One region of the Cupriavidus sp. 207A1 genome, then DNA from elsewhere that is predicted to be linked to it. Evidence: predicted binding sites of a transcription regulator. Region 1 holds the regulator's gene; each other region holds the start of a gene.

Evidence for each region. The regulator HrcA, encoded in region 1, represses chaperone genes, less so after heat shock. The targets are predictions, from matches to a motif close to TTAGCACTCNNNNNNNNNGAGTGCTAA.
Region 2: a site for HrcA is predicted at 2,531-2,557, ahead of groES (co-chaperone GroES). Genes of this name have one in related genera too.
Region 3: a site for HrcA is predicted at 5,437-5,463, ahead of rpoH (RNA polymerase sigma factor RpoH). Genes of this name have one in related genera too.

Annotation. Positions count from the first base shown of each region.
Region 1 is NZ_JBYOJO010000007.1:140,303-146,811, reverse strand. Features, by position in the region: gene AC3FMM_RS14850 (hypothetical protein) at 242-415, shown strand; gene AC3FMM_RS14845 (RNA-binding S4 domain-containing protein) at 478-873, opposite strand; gene hemH (ferrochelatase) at 870-1,985, opposite strand; gene hrcA (heat-inducible transcriptional repressor HrcA) at 2,095-3,129, opposite strand; gene AC3FMM_RS14830 (NAD kinase) at 3,244-4,161, shown strand; gene recN (DNA repair protein RecN) at 4,229-5,983, shown strand; gene AC3FMM_RS14820 (hypothetical protein) at 6,052-6,498, shown strand.
Region 2 is NZ_JBYOJO010000002.1:258,199-264,707, reverse strand. Features, by position in the region: gene leuD (3-isopropylmalate dehydratase small subunit) at 1-403, shown strand, start outside; gene AC3FMM_RS03975 (Bug family tripartite tricarboxylate transporter substrate binding protein) at 455-1,450, shown strand; gene ycaC (isochorismate family cysteine hydrolase YcaC) at 1,614-2,240, shown strand; gene groES (co-chaperone GroES) at 2,652-2,942, shown strand; gene groL (chaperonin GroEL) at 2,990-4,633, shown strand; gene AC3FMM_RS03955 (metallophosphoesterase) at 4,751-5,524, opposite strand; gene AC3FMM_RS03950 (type II secretion system F family protein) at 5,736-6,509, opposite strand, start outside.
Region 3 is NZ_JBYOJO010000018.1:92,847-99,355, forward strand. Features, by position in the region: gene AC3FMM_RS26960 (SURF1 family protein) at 55-810, shown strand; gene AC3FMM_RS26965 (SCO family protein) at 882-1,532, shown strand; gene AC3FMM_RS26970 (COX15/CtaA family protein) at 1,542-2,645, shown strand; gene cyoE (heme o synthase) at 2,642-3,586, shown strand; gene AC3FMM_RS26980 (SCO family protein) at 3,700-4,320, shown strand; gene rpoH (RNA polymerase sigma factor RpoH) at 4,425-5,354, opposite strand; gene AC3FMM_RS26990 (pirin family protein) at 5,700-6,509, shown strand, end outside.

The sequences.
Region 1 (6,509 bases):
GTGGGGCTGGCCGCGGGTGGTAAATCGGCGTGTGTCCGATGCAGGTGGTGGCAGCTCGCCGCATTTCAAGAGTGGCGCCGACGCGACGCCGAAACACACGGTTACAAAGCCCGGCCCGTTGCAATCGACGCCTTATTGCTTTGCGCCAATGCCCTCACTAAGATTCCTAGTAAGAAAAATGACAAAAATGTCGAGGGCCCAGGAGATGGTTCATTTTTGTGCCGCTTCCGAAAGGTTGGCCATGCATAAGCTCCCAGTCGTGACGGTGTGCCTCGTGGCCGCACTGGCGGTCATGACCGCCTTTATCTGCCTGTCCGGCGCCTTTACTCCGCGCGATACGGAGTATGGCAGCGGCAAGGCGGTGTTCAAGCACTACATCGTTCCCTTCGTCAGCCAGGAAGTCGCGCAGGAATAACCCGCCCCACCTGGCGATCCATCGCGCGGCGGCACCGGCAACGATGCCGCCGCGCTGCCATCTCAGCCGTTGAAGTCGTCGATGCGGCGGCGGTCGCGCTTGGTCGGGCGCCCCTGGATCTGCGCGGACGGTTCGGGCTGCAGGCGCCGGCGCTCGGCGTCGGCGGCCCGGCGCGACTGGCTCTCGGCACTTTCCTGGTACAGCGTCTGCGCCACCGGCGCCGGCCCGCGCGCCGCGGCGATGCCCTTCACTTCGAGCTCCCAGCGCTGCTGGTGTGCCTCCAGCGCAACCTTGTCGCCGGGCTTGACCTCGCGTGAGTTCTTGCACAGCTGGCCGTTGACCGTCACCTTGCCGCGCTCCACCGCTTCTGCCGCGAGCGAGCGGGTCTTGAAGAAACGCGCGCACCACAGCCATTTGTCGATGCGCTGGCGCGCATCCGCCTCGAAATCCACGTTCATGCCGCCGCTCCCCGCGCCTGCGCACGCGTGCGCCGCGCCTCCAGTTCATGCGCACGCGGCGTGGCCAGCGGCCAGCCCTGCAGGTGCTGCAGCGCGATCTCCGCCATCGCCGCGACCCACGGCGCGGCATCGTTCATGCATGGAATGAAATGGAAATCCTTGCCGCCCGCGACCTTGAACTCAGTCTGGCCTTCCATGGCGATTTCTTCCAGCGTTTCGATGCAGTCCGCCGGAAAACCCGGGCAGAACACGTCGACGCGCCCGGCGCCGACCTTGCCCAGCTCCGCCAGCGTCGGCGCCGTATAGGGCTGCAGCCACTCGGCCTTGCCGAAGCGCGACTGGAACGTCACCTGGTACTGCCCCGCTTGCAGGCCCAGCGCCTCGCCCAGCAGGCGGCCGGTCTTCAGGCACTCGCAGTGGTACGGATCGCCCAGTTCCAGCGTGCGCCGCGGCACGCCGTGGAACGACAGGATCAGCTTGTCGCCCTGGCCGAAATCCGGCATGCCGTGCCGGCTCCAGTAGGCGGCGACCTGCTGCTGCAGCGCGGAGATATACGCGGGATGGTCATGGAAATGCTTGATCAGCCGCAGTTCCGGCTGGTTGCGCCACTGGCCCAGCACCCGGAACACCTCGTCGAAGGCGGTGGCCGTAGTGGTGCCCGAGTACTGCGGATACATCGGCAGCACCAGCACCTGCTCGCAGCCCTGGCGGCGCAGCGCTTCCATCACCGAGGCGATCGACGGGTTGCCGTAGCGCATCGCGCACGCCACCGTCACGTCGTGGCCGTTCTGGTGCAGCAGCCGCTGCAGCGCGTGCGCCTGGCGCTCGCTGTAGACCAGCAGCGGCGAGCCCGTCATATGGGCCTCGCGCAGCCAGATCGATTCGTACTTGAGCGCCGACGCGCGCGAGCGCAGCGGCAGGATCACGCCGTACAGCAGCGGCAGCCAGGCCGCGCGCGGGATCTCGACCACGCGCGGATCGGACAGGAATTGCTTCAGGTAGCGCCCCACCGCCTTGGGCGTGGGGGCATCGGGGGTGCCCAGGTTGACCAGCAGGATCGCCGTGCGCGGCGCCTGGCCGTGCTGGTAGGCCGGTTCGGGAGAAAACGTCATGTCGCTTGCGGGTTGGCGCGATGCCGGGATGGGGCGGGGGCGGCGCGCCGGCGCCGGGCCCGCGCGGCGGGAATGGGAGAGCCGCGGGTCAGACCGGAACGCCGGACCACTAGTTCTGGCTCAGCGCGCTCGACAGCAACCGCGCGGTAATGTCGACGATCGGGATCACGCGCTCGTAGGCCATGCGCGTGGGGCCGATCACCCCCAAGGTGCCGACGATCTGCCCGTCGACCTCGTACGGCGCGGTGATGACCGCCATGTCTTCGATCGGCACCAGCTGGCTTTCGCCGCCGATGAAGATCTGCACGCCCTGCGCATGGCTGGACACGTCCAGCAGCTGCAGCAGGCTGGTCTTGTGCTCGAACACGTCGAACAGGCGCCGCAGCTTGTCCATGCTCGAGGCCAGGTCGTCGACTTCGAGCAGCTTGCGCTCGCCGCTGATATAGACGTGGTCGTCGTCCTCGTCCTCGGCGGCGCTGCCGGCCTCGACCGCGGCCTGCATCAGCTGCGACATGTCGCGGCGCAGGTCCTGCAGCTCGAGCCGCAGGTGGCTGCGCACGGTGTCGAAGCTCATGCCGGCATAGTGCGAGTTGAAGAAATTGGCCGCCTCGATCAATTGCGCCGGCGTGTAGGGGAGTTCGGTCTGGATGATGCGGTTCTGCACGTCGCCCTCGGGGCTGACGATGATCAGCAGGATGCGCTTGTCCGACAGCCGCATGAACTCGATCTGCCGGAACGCCTGCGCGCGGCGCGGCGTCATCACCACGCCGGCAAAGTGCGACAGGTTGGACAGCGTGCGCGCCGCCGCCGTGATCATGCGCTGCGGCCCCAGTTGCTGGCCGCCCAGCTGGTCCTGGATCTGCCCGGTCAGCTCGGCCAGGTCCGCGTTGCGCTCGAGCGGCTTGGCGGTCAGCATCGAATCGACGAACAGCCGGTAGCCGCGCGGCGTCGGGATGCGGCCGGCCGAGGTGTGCGGGCTGGCGATAAAACCCATTTCCTCGAGATCGGACATCACATTGCGTATCGTCGCCGGCGACAGGTCCAGCCCCGAGTACTTGGACAGGGTGCGGGAACCGACCGGCTGGCCTTCGGCAATGTAGCGCTCGATCAGGGTCTTGAGCAGCGTTTTGGAACGTTCATCCATGATGCCCCGATTTTACGCAAGTTTTGGACCTTCTGGCGGACCGGCCCGATGTGCCGCGGGATGGGCCGCCAGCGCCTGCTGACAACCGTCACGGCGGTATGGTCTAATCCCGGCATGTCCGCCCCACCCAAAGCCAGCGCCGTGCGCACTCCATTCAAGACCGTCGCCCTGGTGGGCAGGTACTCCACCGCCGGCATCGAAGGGCCGCTGGAAGAGATCGCCTCCTATATCCTGCGCAACGGCCAGGATGTGGTGTTCGAGCGCGAGACCGCGCTGGCCACCGGGCTGACCGCCTACCCCGCCCTGTCCGCCGAAGAGATCGGCACGCAGGCCGACGTCGCCGTGGTGCTGGGTGGCGACGGCACGCTGCTGGGCATTGCGCGCCAGCTCGCCGGCTATGACGTGCCCCTGATCGGCGTGAACCACGGGCGGCTCGGCTTCATGACCGATATTGCGCTGGAAGACGCGCACACCGTGCTGCCCGACATGCTCGACGGCCGCTACGAGTCCGAGACCCGGCTGCTGCTGGCCTCGCGCGTGGTGCGCGACGACATGGACATCTTCTCGGCGCTGGCGCTGAACGATGTGGTGGTGAACCGCTCCGGCATCTCCGGCATGGTCGAGCTGGCGGTTTCGGTCGACGGCCACTTCATGTACAACCAGCGTTCCGACGGCCTGATCGTGTCGACCGCCACCGGCTCCACCGCCTACGCGCTGTCGGCCGGCGGCCCGATCCTGCATCCCACGCTGTCGGGCGTGGTGCTGGTACCGATCGCCCCGCACGCGCTGTCGAACCGGCCGATCGTGTTGCCGCACGACGCCGAGGTCACGATCGAGGTGGCGAGCGCGCGCGACGCCAGCGTCAACTTCGACATGCAGTCGCTGACCTCGCTGCTGCCGGGCGACCGCATCGTGGTGCGGCGCTCGCAGAAGACCATCAACCTGCTGCACCCGGTGGGCTACAACTACTACGCCACACTGCGCAAGAAGCTGCACTGGCACGAATACCCGTCCGAAGACAACCGCCTCTGAGCGCCATCCAGCCGCCCCTCAGCCCGAGCCCGACCCGTCATCGGACCGACCACCCTTCCCCGCCACGATGCTGCGCAGCCTGTCCATCCGTGATTTCGTCATCGTCGACACCCTCGACCTGGACTTCGCCTCCGGCTTTACCGTGTTCACCGGCGAGACCGGCGCCGGCAAGTCGATCCTGATCGATGCCCTGGCGCTGGTGCTGGGCGAGCGCGCCGATGCCGGCGTGGTGCGCGAAGGCGCGCCGCGCGCCAGCGTCAGCGCCACCTTCTCGACCCATCCCGCGCTCGATGCGTGGCTGGCCGAGCGCGAGCTCAACAGCGAAGAAGACGGCGGCGTGCCGACCGTGCTGCTGCGCCGCACCGTCGATGCCGGCGGCCGCAGCAAGGCCTTTATCAACGGCGCCGCCGCGACCCTGGCACAGCTGCGCGAAGTGGGCGACCAGCTGGTCGACATCCATGGCCAGCACGCGCATCAGCAACTGCTGCGCCCGGATGCGCAGCGGCTGCTGTTCGACGCCCACGCCGGCCTGACGCAGCAGGCCGCCGCGGTGGCCGAGGCCTGGCGCGCCTGGCGTGCCTGCGTGCGCCAGCGCGAAGCGGTCGAGCACCAGTCGCGCGAGATGCAGCTCGAGCGCGAACGGCTCGAATGGCAGGTGGGGGAACTGGACAAGCTCAACCCGCAGCCGGGCGAATGGGACGAGATCCAGTCGGAGTACAACCGGCTCTCGCACGCCGCCGGCCTGATCGACGGCAGCCGCGCCGCGCTCGACGCACTGTCCGAGGCCGACGGCTCGGTGCTGTCGGCGCTCAACGGCATCGTGCACCGGCTGCAGCAGCTGGCCGATGTCGACGCCGCGCTGCGCGACGTGCTGGCCGCGCTGGAGCCGGCGCAGCTGCAGGCCGAGGAAGCCGCGCATTCGCTGACGCGCTATGTCGACCGGCTCGAGCTCGATCCCGAGCGGCTGCAGGCGGTGGAAGAGCGCATGCAGGCGCTGCACGCCACCGCGCGCAAGTACCGCCTGCCGCCCGAGCAGCTCGCCGATGAACTGGTCGCGCGCCGCCAGCAGCTCGACGACCTGCAGGCCGCGCAGGACCTGAACAAGGTGATGGCGCGCGAGGCCGCGGCCAAGGCCGCCTACCTGACGCTGGCGCAGCATCTCAGCCATGCCCGCAAGCAAGCCGCGCAGGCGCTGTCCGGCGCGGTCACCGACGCCATGCAGGGCCTGTCGATGGCCGGCGGCAGCTTTGTCGCGGCGCTCAATGCGCTTGACGAAGGCCAGAGCTACGGCCTGGAGCAGGTCGAGTTCCTGGTGGCCGGCCACGCCGGCGTCAGCGCGCGCCCGCTCGCCCGGGTCGCCTCAGGCGGCGAACTCGCGCGCATCAGCCTGGCGATCTCGGTGATCACCAGCGAAGCCTCGCCCACGCCCACGCTGATCTTCGACGAGGTCGACACCGGCATCGGCGGCGCGGTCGCCGAGGTGGTCGGCCGGCGCCTGCAGGAACTCGGCCGCGCGCGCCAGGTGCTGTGCGTGACCCACCTGCCGCAAGTGGCGGCGCAGGCCGGCACCCATCTGCTGGTCAGCAAGGAAACCACGGCCGAAGCCGACGCGTCGGTGACGCGCTCGCGCATCCGCGTGCTCGACCCGGCCGGACGCGTGGTCGAGACCGCGCGCATGCTGGGCGGCGCCACCGTCACCGCCACGACGCTGCAACATGCCGAGGAGATGCTGGCGCAGGGCATGACCGACAGCGGCGCCGGCCAGCCCGCGCGCGCGGGCAAGGACGGCAAGCGCGGCCGCCGCGCCGCCGCCGCCGGCTAAGGTTCGCGCCACATTGAGCGGCCTTGCGTGGCACCGCGCCAATTTATTTATCGACAGGAGCTTTCCCCATGACCCGCCCAGCGCCGCCCACCGACCACCGCCCGCGCGCCTCGCGGCGCGCGGTGCTGGCCCTTGCCACCGCCGCCTCGGCCGCACTGCTGGCACTGTCCGCCTGCCAGGCCCAGCACAAGGCTTCGGCGCCGCCGCCGGGCAGCATCAGCGACGACCGTGCGCTTGGCGACATCATGGTCCGCTTCAAGCCGCCCGCGGTGGACCTGTCCGAAGACGCCGGCAAGCTGCTGGCCGAGATCAAGGGCCCGATCCGCTACGTGGTCAAGCGGCCGATGTCGGGCGGAGTGTGGCTGGTCACGGCGATCTCGCCGTCGGCGGACGCCACCCTCGACCAGGCCGTCGACACGCTGCGCGCCACGCCGCGCATCGAGACCGCCGAACCGGACCGGCTGCTCAAGCCCAGCCGCAGCATGCCCACCAGCCGCGACATGCCGGCGCGCTAGCACGTGCCGAA
Region 2 (6,509 bases), on a different contig from region 1:
CCTGCTGGCGCGCGAGAACTTTGGGTGCGGCTCCTCGCGCGAGCATGCGCCGTGGGCGCTGGAAGACTTCGGCCTGCGCGCGCTGATCGCGCCAAGCTTTGCCGACATCTTCTACAACAACTGCCTGAAGAACGGCCTGCTGCCGATCGTGGCGGCGCCAGAGGTGGTCGACCGCCTGTTTGCCGAAGTGGCTGCCACGCCGGGCTACCGGCTGAAGGTAGACCTGGCCACGCAGCAAGTCATCACGCCGGCCGGTGACGTGATCCCTTTCATGCTCGACCCGTTCAAGCAGCATTGCCTGCTCAACGGGCTGGACGATATCGCCCTCGCGCTGCGCCATGCCGCGCAGATCGACGCGTACGAACAAGCGCGGCGGCAGCGTGAACCCTGGTTGTTCAACTGAACGGAGATCCGGCCGCACGAGCCGGAACGCCTCACAACGACAGATGGAGACATGATGGACCGGAACACCCACATCCCTCGCGCGCTGTGCGCCGCCATGCTCGGCCTGGCCTGCTGCGCCGGCGCAGGCGCCGCCCTGGCACAGGCCTATCCCGCACAGCCGATCCGCATGGTGGTGCCCTACGCGCCCGGCGGTACGACCGACATCATCGCCAGGCAACTGGCCCAGCGCATGTCCGAGAAGCTGCGCCAGCCGGTGGTGGTGGAGAACAAGAGCGGCGCCAACACCGTGATCGGCGCCGACGCGGTCGCCAAGGCGCAGCCAGACGGCTACACGCTGCTGCTGACCAACGACGCCACCTTCGTGCTCAATCCGGTGGTGCTGCCATCGGTGTCCTACAACGTCGCGCGCGATTTCGCGCCGGTGGCGGCGATCGGCTATGTGCCGCTGGTGATGGCGGTATCGGGCAGCCTGCCGGTGGACAGCGTGAAGGAGCTGGCGGCCTATGCCAAGGCCCGCCCGCAGGCGCTCAGCTACGGCTCGTTCGGTGCCGGCAGCCAGCCGCACCTGATGGGCGCGCTATTCAACAAGCTGGCCGGCACGGACCTCGTGCACGTGCCGTACAAGGGCTCGGCGCCCGCGGTCGCCGATGTCGTCGGCGGACAGATCCTGATGACGTTCCCGGCGCTGCCGACGATCCAGAGCTTCGTCGCGGCGAAGAAGCTCAAGGTGCTGGCGGTCAGCGGCGACAAGCGCACGCGCGCATTGCCGCAGGTCCCCACCTTCGAAGAGGCCGGCTACAAGGAGATGAATATCTCCGCGGTCTACGGCGTGCTGGCGCCGGCCAAGGTGCCGCGCGCGGTGGTCGACAAGCTCAATGCCACCATCCGCGAAATCCTCGACGAACAGGATTTCGTGGAGAAGCACTTTGCGGCGCAGGGGATGGTGCCGATGAAGCTGACCCCGGAACAGTTTGCCCGCTATATCGAGACGCAGACGCAGCAGACGCGCAAGGTGGTGGCGTTGTCGGGGATCAGGATCGAGTAGGCGAGGCTGCGCCGCATGGCCCCGCGACTGTCCATGCCGGTTCGCTCTTTTCCGCTCGCGCGAGAGGGATGGGGCAACGGCGGCATGGATGGCAACGCCGGTTGCGCAAGATTTTCACCCCGCGTGTCCAACGGAACCGGACACGCATTCACAGGAGCGGAAGATGAGCAAGACCTACAAGCGTTTGGACAAGAGCCAGGCAGCGGTACTGATGGTGGATCATCAGGCCGGCCTGCTGTCGCTGGTGCGCGACATCGAGCCGGACAAGTTCAAGAACAACGTTCTCGCCATGGCGGATCTGGCCAAATATTTCAAGCTGCCGACGATCCTGACCACCAGCTTCGAGGACGGACCCAACGGGCCGCTGGTACCGGAGCTCAAGGCGATGTTCCCCGATGCGCCGTTTATTCCGCGCCCGGGGCAGATCAACGCGTGGGACAACGAAGACTTCGTCAAGGCGGTGAAGGCGACCGGCAAGAAGCAACTGCTGATTGCCGGGGTGGTGACTGAAGTCTGCGTGGCGTTTCCGGCATTGTCGGCGATCGAAGAAGGCTACGATGTGTTCGTCGTGACCGATGCATCCGGGACCTTCAATGAGGTGACGCGCGAATCGGCGTGGCACCGCATGGCCGAGGCCGGCGCCCAGCTGATGACGTGGTTCGGCGTTGCCTGCGAGCTTCATCGCGACTGGCGCAACGACATCGAGGGGCTGGGGACCTTGTTCTCCAACCATATTCCCGACTATCGGAACCTGATTACGGCGTACACCACCGTGAAGGGCGGCAAATAACATCACGCCAGCCATCGGCTAAATCACGCGAAAGGCGGTGCCGGGCAGACCAGCAAGCTGGCGCGCGAAGCTCCGGCGCAGCGCTGGCCGATGGCCAGGCAGTAAGGCATTATTCTGCTGGCGATGCGGCGCGAGTCCGTTTCGTGCCGCATCGTCGACATATCGCGATGAGCGACAGCATCGCCCGGGGCGCCATCTTCCGCCCCAGATCTCCAAGTGCGCTGCGCCCGTCCTCCGGGAAAACCCGCATCCAGCGCCTGTCTTGAAATGCCCCTACCCCGTCCCTATAATTAGCACTCGTCAGGGGTGAGTGCTAACAGCCCTCTGCGACACCTGAACATTTCTGACGGCCGTCGCCTCGGTAGCCGGCCGATTTGTGATCAAAAACTCACTTTGTATCTAGGAGTCCGTATGAATCTGCGTCCTCTGCACGACCGCGTGATCGTGAAGCGTCTGGACAACGAAACCAAGACCGCGTCCGGTATCGTGATTCCCGACAACGCTGCCGAGAAGCCCGATCAAGGCGAAGTGCTGGCAATCGGTCCCGGCAAGAAGGATGACAAGGGCAACAACATCGCCCTGGACGTCAAGGTCGGCGATCGCGTGCTGTTCGGCAAGTATGCCGGCCAGGGCGTGAAGGTGGATGGCCAGGAACTGCTGGTCATGCGCGAAGAAGACATCATGGCCGTGGTCAACAAGTAATCCGTTACTTGTAGCCCCACCCGTACAGATTTCAGGAGATTCAGAACATGGCAGCAAAAGACGTAGTGTTTGGCGACGCCGCCCGTGCCAAGATGGTCGAAGGCGTGAACATCCTCGCCAACGCAGTCAAGGTGACCCTGGGCCCGAAGGGCCGCAACGTGGTGCTGGAGCGCAGCTTCGGCGGCCCGACCGTGACCAAGGACGGCGTGTCCGTGGCCAAGGAAATCGAGCTGAAGGACAAGCTGCAGAACATGGGCGCCCAGATGGTCAAGGAAGTGGCTTCCAAGACCAGCGACAACGCCGGTGACGGTACCACCACCGCTACCGTGCTGGCCCAGTCGATCGTGCGCGAAGGCATGAAGTTCGTGGCCGCCGGCATGAACCCGATGGACCTGAAGCGCGGCATCGACAAGGCTGTCGCCGCCGCCGTGGAAGAGCTGAAGAAGGTCAGCAAGCCCACCACCACCAGCAAGGAAATCGCCCAGGTTGGCGCGATCTCGGCCAACAGCGACACCTCCATCGGTGAGCGCATCGCCGAAGCCATGGACAAGGTCGGCAAGGAAGGCGTGATCACCGTCGAAGACGGCAAGTCGCTGGCCGACGAGCTGGAAGTCGTGGAAGGCATGCAGTTCGACCGCGGCTACCTGTCGCCGTACTTCATCAACAACCCGGAAAAGCAGGTTGTCCAGCTGGACAGCCCGTTCGTGCTGCTGTTCGACAAGAAGGTTTCGAACATCCGCGACCTGCTGCCGGTGCTGGAGCAAGTGGCCAAGGCCGGCCGCCCGCTGCTGATCATCGCTGAAGACGTCGAGGGCGAAGCCCTGGCGACCCTGGTGGTCAACAACATCCGTGGCATCCTGAAGACCGCCGCCGTCAAGGCTCCGGGCTTCGGCGACCGCCGCAAGGCCATGCTGGAAGACATCGCCATCCTGACCGGCGGCACCGTGATCGCTGAAGAGATCGGCCTGACGCTGGAAAAGGCGACCCTGAACGACCTGGGCCAGGCCAAGCGCATCGAGATCGGCAAGGAAAACACCATCATCATCGATGGCGCCGGCGACGCCGCTGCGATCGAAGGCCGCGTGAAGCAGATCCGCGCCCAGATCGAAGAAGCGACCTCGGACTACGACCGTGAAAAGCTGCAAGAGCGCGTGGCCAAGCTGGCCGGCGGTGTTGCCGTGATCAAGGTTGGCGCTGCCACCGAAGTCGAAATGAAGGAAAAGAAGGCCCGCGTGGAAGACGCCCTGCACGCCACCCGCGCTGCGGTGGAAGAAGGCATCGTCCCCGGCGGTGGTGTGGCCCTGCTGCGCGCCCGCGCTGCGATCTCGGCACTGACCGGCGAAAACGCCGACCAGAACGCCGGTATCAAGATCGTGCTGCGCGCGATGGAAGAGCCGCTGCGCCAGATCGTGCTGAACGCCGGTGAAGAAGCTTCGGTGGTCGTTGCCAAGGTGATCGAAGGCAAGGGCAACTACGGCTACAACGCCGCCTCGGGCGAGTACGGCGACCTGGTCGAAATGGGCGTGCTGGACCCGACCAAGGTCACCCGCACCGCACTGCAGAACGCCGCTTCGGTGGCTTCGCTGATGCTGACCACCGACTGCGCCGTGGCCGAAACGCCGAAGGAAGAGTCGGCTCCGGCAATGCCGGGCGGCATGGGCGGCATGGGCGGCATGGAAGGCATGATGTAATCCATCCCCGGCCAACTGCCCGTGAGGGCAGGCTGCGATGAAAAAACCCCCGCGGACGCGAGTCCGCGGGGGTTTTTGTTTGGATGGGCGGCGCGGAAGTGCGCGGGCCGGCTTGCGTCAGACTTCGACCACGCAGCACCAGTCGAAGGACTTGTTCTCCAGCTCGCCGGTACGACGGCTGACATAGCCGCGCGGGTTGCACACCACGCGCGAGTTGTCGACGCAGTAGTCGAAGCTGGTGTGGGTATGGCCGTGGATCCACAGGTCTGCCTGCGCCACCAGGTCAGGCCGGCGTGACAGGAAGCCGCCGGAGACCAGGTCGTGCGAGAAGCGCGGATCCAGGCTGCCGAGGTCCGGGCCGTGGTGCGTGACCACCACCGTCTTGCCGGCGTAGGGCAGCGCCAGCTGCGCCGACAGCCAGTCGGACGCGGCCAGGTGGCGTGCCAGCGCGTCCTGCGGCGTGAACTGGCGCATGTGGCCATCGTCGCCGCGGATCTCGATCAGCCGGTGGTCGTACATCGCCTTCGCGCAGGCCTGCATCGCCTCGTCGCGCCGGTCGGTGCCGAACAGCGTGTAGTCCGTCCACCACGTCGTGCCGATGACGCGCACGCCGTCGAATTCCGCGACGTCGCCATTGAGCAGGCGCACCTGCGGATGCGCGGCCGCGGCCTCGGCCATCTGCTGGTCGACGGTGTCGAAATTGCTCTCGTAGTACTCGTGGTTGCCCGGCACATAGACCACCGGCTGGCTGAACGTGCCGATGGCCCAGTCGATGCCGTCGCGGCCGTTGGCGATGTCGCCGGCCAGTATCACGAGGTCGGCGTCGCATGCCGGTACGGACTGCGGCAGGTTGTGTTCGATGTGGAGGTCGCTCAGGATGCGTAGCTTCATCGGGACTCCAGGCGGGTAGGGCGCGCGCTGCGTGGCCTCGGCGCCGCAGGGGGATTGCCTGCATTCTTCAGAAGCCAGACCGTCCGGTCAAGCCCCGGGACTCGCCCGGCAAAGCAAAAAAGCCCGGAACCTGGGTTCCGGGCAAGTGACTGTCTTGCCGGCATTGCACCGGGAGACAGCCGGGGGAAACTGTCGCGGTTTCCCGGAGGGCTTAACCTCCTTGTCCCGCCATGGTTGGCAGCAGCACGCGATAGATCTGGATGAAGGCCGGCCCCAGCAACACCAGCAGCAAGGACGGGAAGATGGTGAAGATCAGCGGGAACAGCAGCTTCAGCGCAATCTTGGCGGCCTGCTCCTCGGCGCGCATGCGGCGCTTGGTGCGCAGCATGTCGGACAGCACGCGCAGCGACTCGCCCAGGCTGGTGCCGAAGCGGTCGGCCTGGACCAGCATCGAGGCGAACTTGTCGACGTCTTCGACGCCGGTGCGCAGCGCCAGGTTGGTCAAGGCCTTTTCCTTGGAGAAGCCCGAGCGCAGTTCCAGCAGCATCAGCTGCAGTTCATCGGCCAGCACCGGGCAGCGCAGCGCCAGCTCGTCGGCCACGCGCATCAGCGCCGCATCCAGGCCGAGGCCGGCTTCGACGCAGACGGTCAGCAGGTCGATCACGTCGGGGAATTCTTCGAAGACGGTGCGCTGGCGTTGGGAGACTTTGCGGGCGAGGACAAGATTCGGCAGGTAATAGCCAATCGCGCCGAGCACCGCCAGCAGCACGAACATCAGCTGCTGGCTTTGCTGGCCGGGCTGGCTGCTGACAGCCAGCAGTCCGAGCATCGGCAGGCCGACCGCCAGTACCGTCTTGGCGCCGAAGTACAGCGGCGCGGCGTTGGCATTGCGCCAGCCGGCATTCATGAAACGCACGCGCAGCTGTGAGTTCTCCCAGCCCTCCTTGGGCAGCGACAGACGCGATACCGGCTGCGCCCACTTCAC
Region 3 (6,509 bases), on a different contig from region 1:
CGGCGCACAGGGCCATTATCGCACCGGCACCCGCTGCGCAGTGCCGCCGCGGCGATGAGCTGGCGCCGCTTCGCCAGCCCCTTGCCGCTGGCCGCCGCAATGGTCGTGATCGCGGTGACCTGCGCGCTGGGCCACTGGCAGCTCGATCGCGCGCATGAGAAGGAAGCTCGCGCCGCGCGGCTGCAGGCGCTCGGCGCGCAGCCGCCCGTCATGCTCGGCACGGCGCCGCTGTCACAAGTTGTGACCGATCGCGTGGTGCGCGTGACCGGTCGCTTCGACGCATCGCGCACCGTATTGCTGGATAATCGCCCCCACGGCACCGGCGGCCGCAGCGGCGACAGCCGCGCCGGCTTCCTGGTGGTGACGCCGCTGGTGATCGGCGCGGCGCCCGATGAGGCCGGCGCTCAACGCGCGGTGCTGGTGCTGCGCGGCTGGCTGCCGCGCGATGCACAGGACCGCACCCGGATCGCGCCGTTCCCGACGCCCGAGGGCGAGGTGACCATCACCGGCACGGCACTGGCCGGTGTGCCGCGGGTCTATAGCCTGGGCCAGGAGGCGGCCGGCAGCCGGATCCGCCAGAACCTCGAGATCGCGCCGTATGCCGCCGAAACCGGGCTGGCCCTGCACCCGCTGGTGATCGAGCAGCGCAGCGATAGCGGCGACGGCCTGGCGCGCGACTGGCTGCCAGCCGACGTCGGCGCCGAGCGCCACTATGGCTATGCCTTCCAGTGGTTCGGGCTGGCCGCGCTGACGGTGGTGCTGGTGGTTGTGCTGGGCTGGCGCCGCGCACGGCGGCTGGCCGCACCCTGATCGAATGAATTGACCGCCCTTGCGCCGCGTACCGGTGCATGGGCTTGCCGAACAAAGGACAGACGTACTCCATGGCACAGCAAGACTCCGCTCCGGCCGCCGCGGCTTCGCCGCGCGACCCCCGCATCGACGCGCGCACGCGCCGTGGCCGCCTGCAGATGCTGATGCTGCTGCTGGTATGCGCGTCGCCGGTGATTGCCTCGTACTTTACCTACTACGTGATCAAGCCGCGCGGCGGCGCCACCAACTACGGCGCGCTGGTCGACCCGCAGCGGCCGATGCCGCCGGTGCGCGTCACCGACGAGCAGGGCCAGGCCGTGCCGCTGGAGCAGTTCCGCGGCAAGTGGCTGCTGGTCAGCGCCGATCCGTCGGCCTGCGACGAGGCCTGCGCGAAGAAGCTGTTCACCATCCGCCAGATCCGCGCCGGGCAGGGGCAGGACCGCCTGCGCATCGTGCCGGTGTGGCTGGTGACCGACGACGGCAAGATCGACGAACGCCTGGTCTCTGCCTACAACGAGCCCTACGCGGGCGTGCGCTTCCTGCGTATCGACCGCCAGGCCGCGCAGCAGTGGTTGCCGGCCGAGCCGGGCAAGCGCGCCGAGGACACGCTGTTCCTGGTCGACCCGCTGGGCAACCTGATGATGCGCTTCCCGCAGGACCCGGATCCCAAGAAAATGAGCGGCGACCTGAAGAAGCTGCTCAAGGTCTCGCGCATCGGCTGAGGGGACGGCATGCTGCTGCAACTGGCCATTATCGGCGTCCTGATCGCGCTGTTTCCGCTGTCCTACGTGATGGTGAAGGGTGACCGCAACAAGTACCGCAAGCTTGCCTGGATCACGGCGTTCCTGACGCTGGACCTGATCATGTTCGGCAGCTTCACGCGGCTGACCGACTCCGGGCTGGGTTGCCCGGACTGGCCGGGCTGCTACGGGCATTCCAACCCGCATGCCGCCATGGAGCCGATCCGCGCGGCCGAGACCGCCATGCCCAGCGGACCGGTGACGCTGGCCAAGGCATGGATCGAGATGATCCACCGCTACTTCGCCATGGCCGTCGGCGTGCTGATCATCACGCTGATGGTGCTGGCGTGGGTCAAGCGGCGCGAACTGAAGCAGTCGCCGTGGTTCGCCACCGGGGTGCTGCTGCTGGTGTGCGTGCAGGGCGCCTTCGGCGCCTTCACCGTGACCCTGAAGCTGCAGCCCATCATCGTCGTCACGCACCTGATGCTCGGCATGGCGCTGCTGGCGGTGCTGATCCAGCTGGGCTCGCGCAACGACCCGCCGCACCCGGTCGCGCCGCAGGCGGCGCGCCTGCGCTGGCCGGTGCGCATCGGCCTGCTGCTGCTGGTGATCCAGATCTTCCTGGGCGGCTGGGTCAGCACCAATTACGCGGTGCTGGCCTGCACCGACTTCCCGCTGTGCAATGGCCAGCTGGTGCCGGAGATGGACTTCCGCCATGGCTTTACGCTGTGGCGCCAGCTGGGCATGACCGCGGACGGCGACTACATCCCGCACGCGGCGCTGGTGGCGATCCACTGGGTGCATCGCGGCTTTGCCGTGATCGTGCTGGGCTACCTGGCATGGTTCGCCCTGCGTGCGCGCCGGCACGAAGGGCTCAGCCGCGCCGCCGGCTGGCTGCTGGCGACGCTGGTGCTGCAACTGGCCACCGGGATGTCGAATATCGTGTTCGACTGGCCGCTGGTGGCGGCGGTCGCGCATAACGGCGGCGCCGCGGTGCTGCTGCTGCTGCTGGTCCGTCTCCACTACAATATCGGGCTGACGACCCGGGCCGCCGGCGCCCCCGCTGCCGTGCCGACTGCCGCCCGCGCCACATGAAAGACAAGACCCCTTCCGTGGTTACCGCTACCCATCCCCATTCCCTGGGCAAGTTGAGCCGCATACGGCACCTGGCCCGGCAATATGCCGCCCTGACCAAGCCGCGCGTGACGCAGCTGGCCGTGTTCTGCGCCATCATCGGCATGTTCCTCGCCACGCCCGGCATGGTGCCTTGGTCGGTGCTGATCGGCGGCGCCGCCGGCATCTGGCTGCTGGCCGGCGCGGCCTTCGCCATCAATTGCCTGGTCGAGCAGAAGATCGATGCACTGATGCGCCGCACCGCCTGGCGCCCGTCCGCCACCGGCGAGATCACCACGCGGCAGACGCTGGTGTTCTCCGCCATCCTGGGCGGCGCGGGCATGTGGCTGCTGCACGTCTACGCCAACGACCTGACCATGTGGCTGACCTTTGCCACCTTCCTGGGTTATGCGGTGGTCTACACCATCCTGCTCAAGCCGGCCACGCCGCAGAACATCGTCATCGGCGGCCTGTCCGGGGCGATGCCGCCGGCGCTGGGCTGGGCCGCGGTGGCGGGCGAGGTGCCGGCCGAGGCCTGGTTCCTGGTGCTGATCATCTTCACCTGGACCCCGCCGCACTTCTGGGCGCTGGCGCTGTACCGCCGCGCCGACTACGCCAAGTCCGGGCTGCCGATGCTGCCGGTGACGCACGGCGAGCGCTACACGCTGCTGCATATCCTGCTGTACACGCTGATCATGATCGCGGCGACGCTGCTGCCCTTTGTCTACGGCATGAGCGGCTACATCTACCTGGCGGCCGCGCTGGCGCTTGGGGCGGGCTTCCTCGCCTATGCCTGGAAGCTGTACCGGAACTATTCGGACGAACTGGCGCAGCGCACCTTCCGCTTCTCGATCCTGTACCTGTCGCTGCTGTTCGCGGCGCTGCTGGTCGACCACTACTTCAAGTTCGTGCCGCAGGTCTGACCTGCTCTTTTCGCGTGTCCCGGCTGCGGCATCTTGCCGCGCCGGCGCGAGCGCGGCAGCATGATCGGCGATACTGCATGCTGTCTCCTTCTCATTCCTGACCGGTCCCCCGCATGCCACGCCTCAGCCCCGTTTCCGGCCTGTTCGCCGCCTTCCGCCGCTTTTCCCTGCTGGCCGCGCTGGCCCTGGCCGTAGCCGCCTGCGGACAGCAGAAGGCCTCGTTCCGCAATGTCGATATCACCGGCGCCGCAGACTTCGGCAAGGACTTTTCGCTGACCGACCATACCGGCAAGGTGCGCACCCTGGCGGACTACAAGGGCAAGGCCGTGGTGATGTTCTTCGGCTACACCCACTGCCCGGATGTCTGCCCCACCACCATGGCCGAACTGAAGGCGGTGATGGAGCAGCTGGGACCGGACGCGGACCGCGTGCAGGTGCTGTTCGTCACGGTGGATCCGGAGCGCGATACGCAGGCGCTGCTGGCGCAGTACGTGCCCGCCTTCGATCCCCGCTTCGTCGGGCTGCGCCCGGCCGACGAGGCCGCGCTGCAGAAGCTGGCCAAGGACTTCAAGGTGTTCTACGCCAAGGTGCCGGGCAGCTCACCCAACAACTACACCGTGGATCACTCGGCCGGCAGCTATGTGTTCGACCCGCAGGGCAAGCTGCGGCTGTTCATCCGCCATGGCCAGGGTCCGGAGCCCATCGCGCACGACCTGAAGCAGCTGATGTCCTGACGCAAGCGGGGCGCACGGGTGCGGCATAACGTCGCACCAACGCTTCGCGGGCAACAAAAAAGGCCGGTCCAGGGACCGGCCTTTTGCATGGTTGCGGCTGGGGATCAGGCGAATGCCTGCAGCGCGCCCTTCATCTTCTTCATCGCCGCCGCCTCGATCTGGCGGATGCGCTCGGCCGATACGCCGAACTCGTCGGCCAGCTCATGCAGCGTGGCGCCGCCGGAGCCGTCGTCCTCGACGTTGAGCCAGCGCGCCTCGATGATGCGGCGGCTACGCTCGTCGAGCTTGCCCAGCGCTTCTTCGAGCCCCTCGACCTGCATGCGGTCGTGGCGCTTGGCTTCCATCACGCGCGTCGGCTCATTGTGATTGTCAGCCAGGTAGGCGATGGGGGCGAATTCCTCTTCGCCGTCGTCGACCTGGCCTTCAAGCGCCAGATCGCCGCCCGACAGGCGGGTTTCCATCTCCATCACTTCTTCGGGCTTGACGTTCAGCTCGCGCGCCACGGCCTCGACCTGTTCCGGCGTGAAGGTGTGCCCGCCCTGCTTGTGGCTGCGCAGGTTGAAGAACAGCTTGCGCTGGGCCTTGGTGGTGGCCACCTTGACCATGCGCCAGTTCTTCAGCACGTATTCATGGATTTCGGCCTTGATCCAGTGCATCGCGTACGACACCAGGCGCACACCCTGGTCCGGATCGAAACGCTTCACCGCCTTCATCAGGCCGATATTGCCTTCCTGGATCAGGTCGGCATGGGGCAGGCCGTAACCGAGGTACTGGCGGGCGATCGACACCACCAGCCGCAGGTGCGACATCACCAGGCGGCGGGCCGCATCGACGGAATCGTGGTCGCGCAGCTCGCGCGCCAGGCGTTGCTCTTCCTCCGCGGTCAGCAGCGGAATGCGGTGGACAGCCTGGATGTAGCTGTCGAGGTTGCCCACGGTCGCCGGAAAGGTCCGCGCAAAGCTGCCCGTGTTCCGGGGCACCGTCGGCAGACGGTTGTTCGTCAGGGTTTGGTCGGCAGACAAGACTGCGTTCACTCAATGGCTCCTTTCGCGTCCGGCGGTTTGGTTGCCGGTGCGCCGCGGCCCCTTGGGGGAATCGGCGGCACTGCAACGCATCTTAGCACTCTGGCCGGGTGAGTGCTAATTGGAGTGCCGGTGGCTCCGATAGTTCCCAGGTATCGATCTGTCTGTTCAGATAGTCAGGTGGATCGAAATGAGACGGCAACGATACCGCTGCCGCCGCGCACTGGTAGTTAGAGCCCGGGGTGGCAACGGGGTTCTGCCGGCCGTCGCAATGCTCTGTTCCACCAGCGACTACACTCGACCGGCGGGCAGCGCACTGGCATGCTTGCGAGCCTCTCTTATCGGATCGGAGGAGTTATGTCTGTTATCGAACACTTGCTCAAGCCGCATGTGCGCGACCTGGGCGATTTCACCGTGCGCCGGCTGCTGCCGGCCGCGGCAACCCAGACCGTCGGGCCGTTTATCTTCTTCGACCATATGGGACCGGTGCAGCTGCCACCGGGCCAGGGCGCCGATGTGCGTCCGCATCCCCATATCGGCCTGGCCACGGTCACCTACCTGTTCGAGGGCGAGATCATCCATCGCGACAGCCTTGGCAGCGACCAGGCGATCCGCCCTGGCGACGTCAACTGGATGACCGCCGGCCACGGCATCGTGCATTCGGAGCGATCGCCCGAGCACGTGCGGCCAGAGGGCGCACGCCTGCACGGCATCCAGACCTGGGTGGCGCTGCCGCGGCAGCACGAGGGCGCCGAACCGTCGTTTTTCCACCATCCCGCCGCGACGCTGCCGCGCATCGAGCGGCCCGGCCTGCGCATGGTGGTGATTGCCGGCGATGCGTTCGGCCAGACCTCGCCGGTCCAGGTCTTCAGCCGCACGCTGTACGTGGCGATCGAGCTGGACGCGGGCGCCAGCGTGGAGATTCCCGCCGACCACGCCGAGCGCGGCATCTATCCGGTCGACGGCGCGGTCGCGCTCGACGGCGAGCCGCTGCCGGCCGAGCACATGGTGGTGCTCACGCCGGGCCAGCCGGCCACGCTGACGGCCACGGCGCCGTCGCGCGTGATGCTGCTCGGCGGGGACCCGACCGACGGGCACCGCTTTATCTACTGGAACTTCGTTGCCAGCAGCAAGGTGGCGATCGAGGCCGCGGCCCAGCGCTGGGAG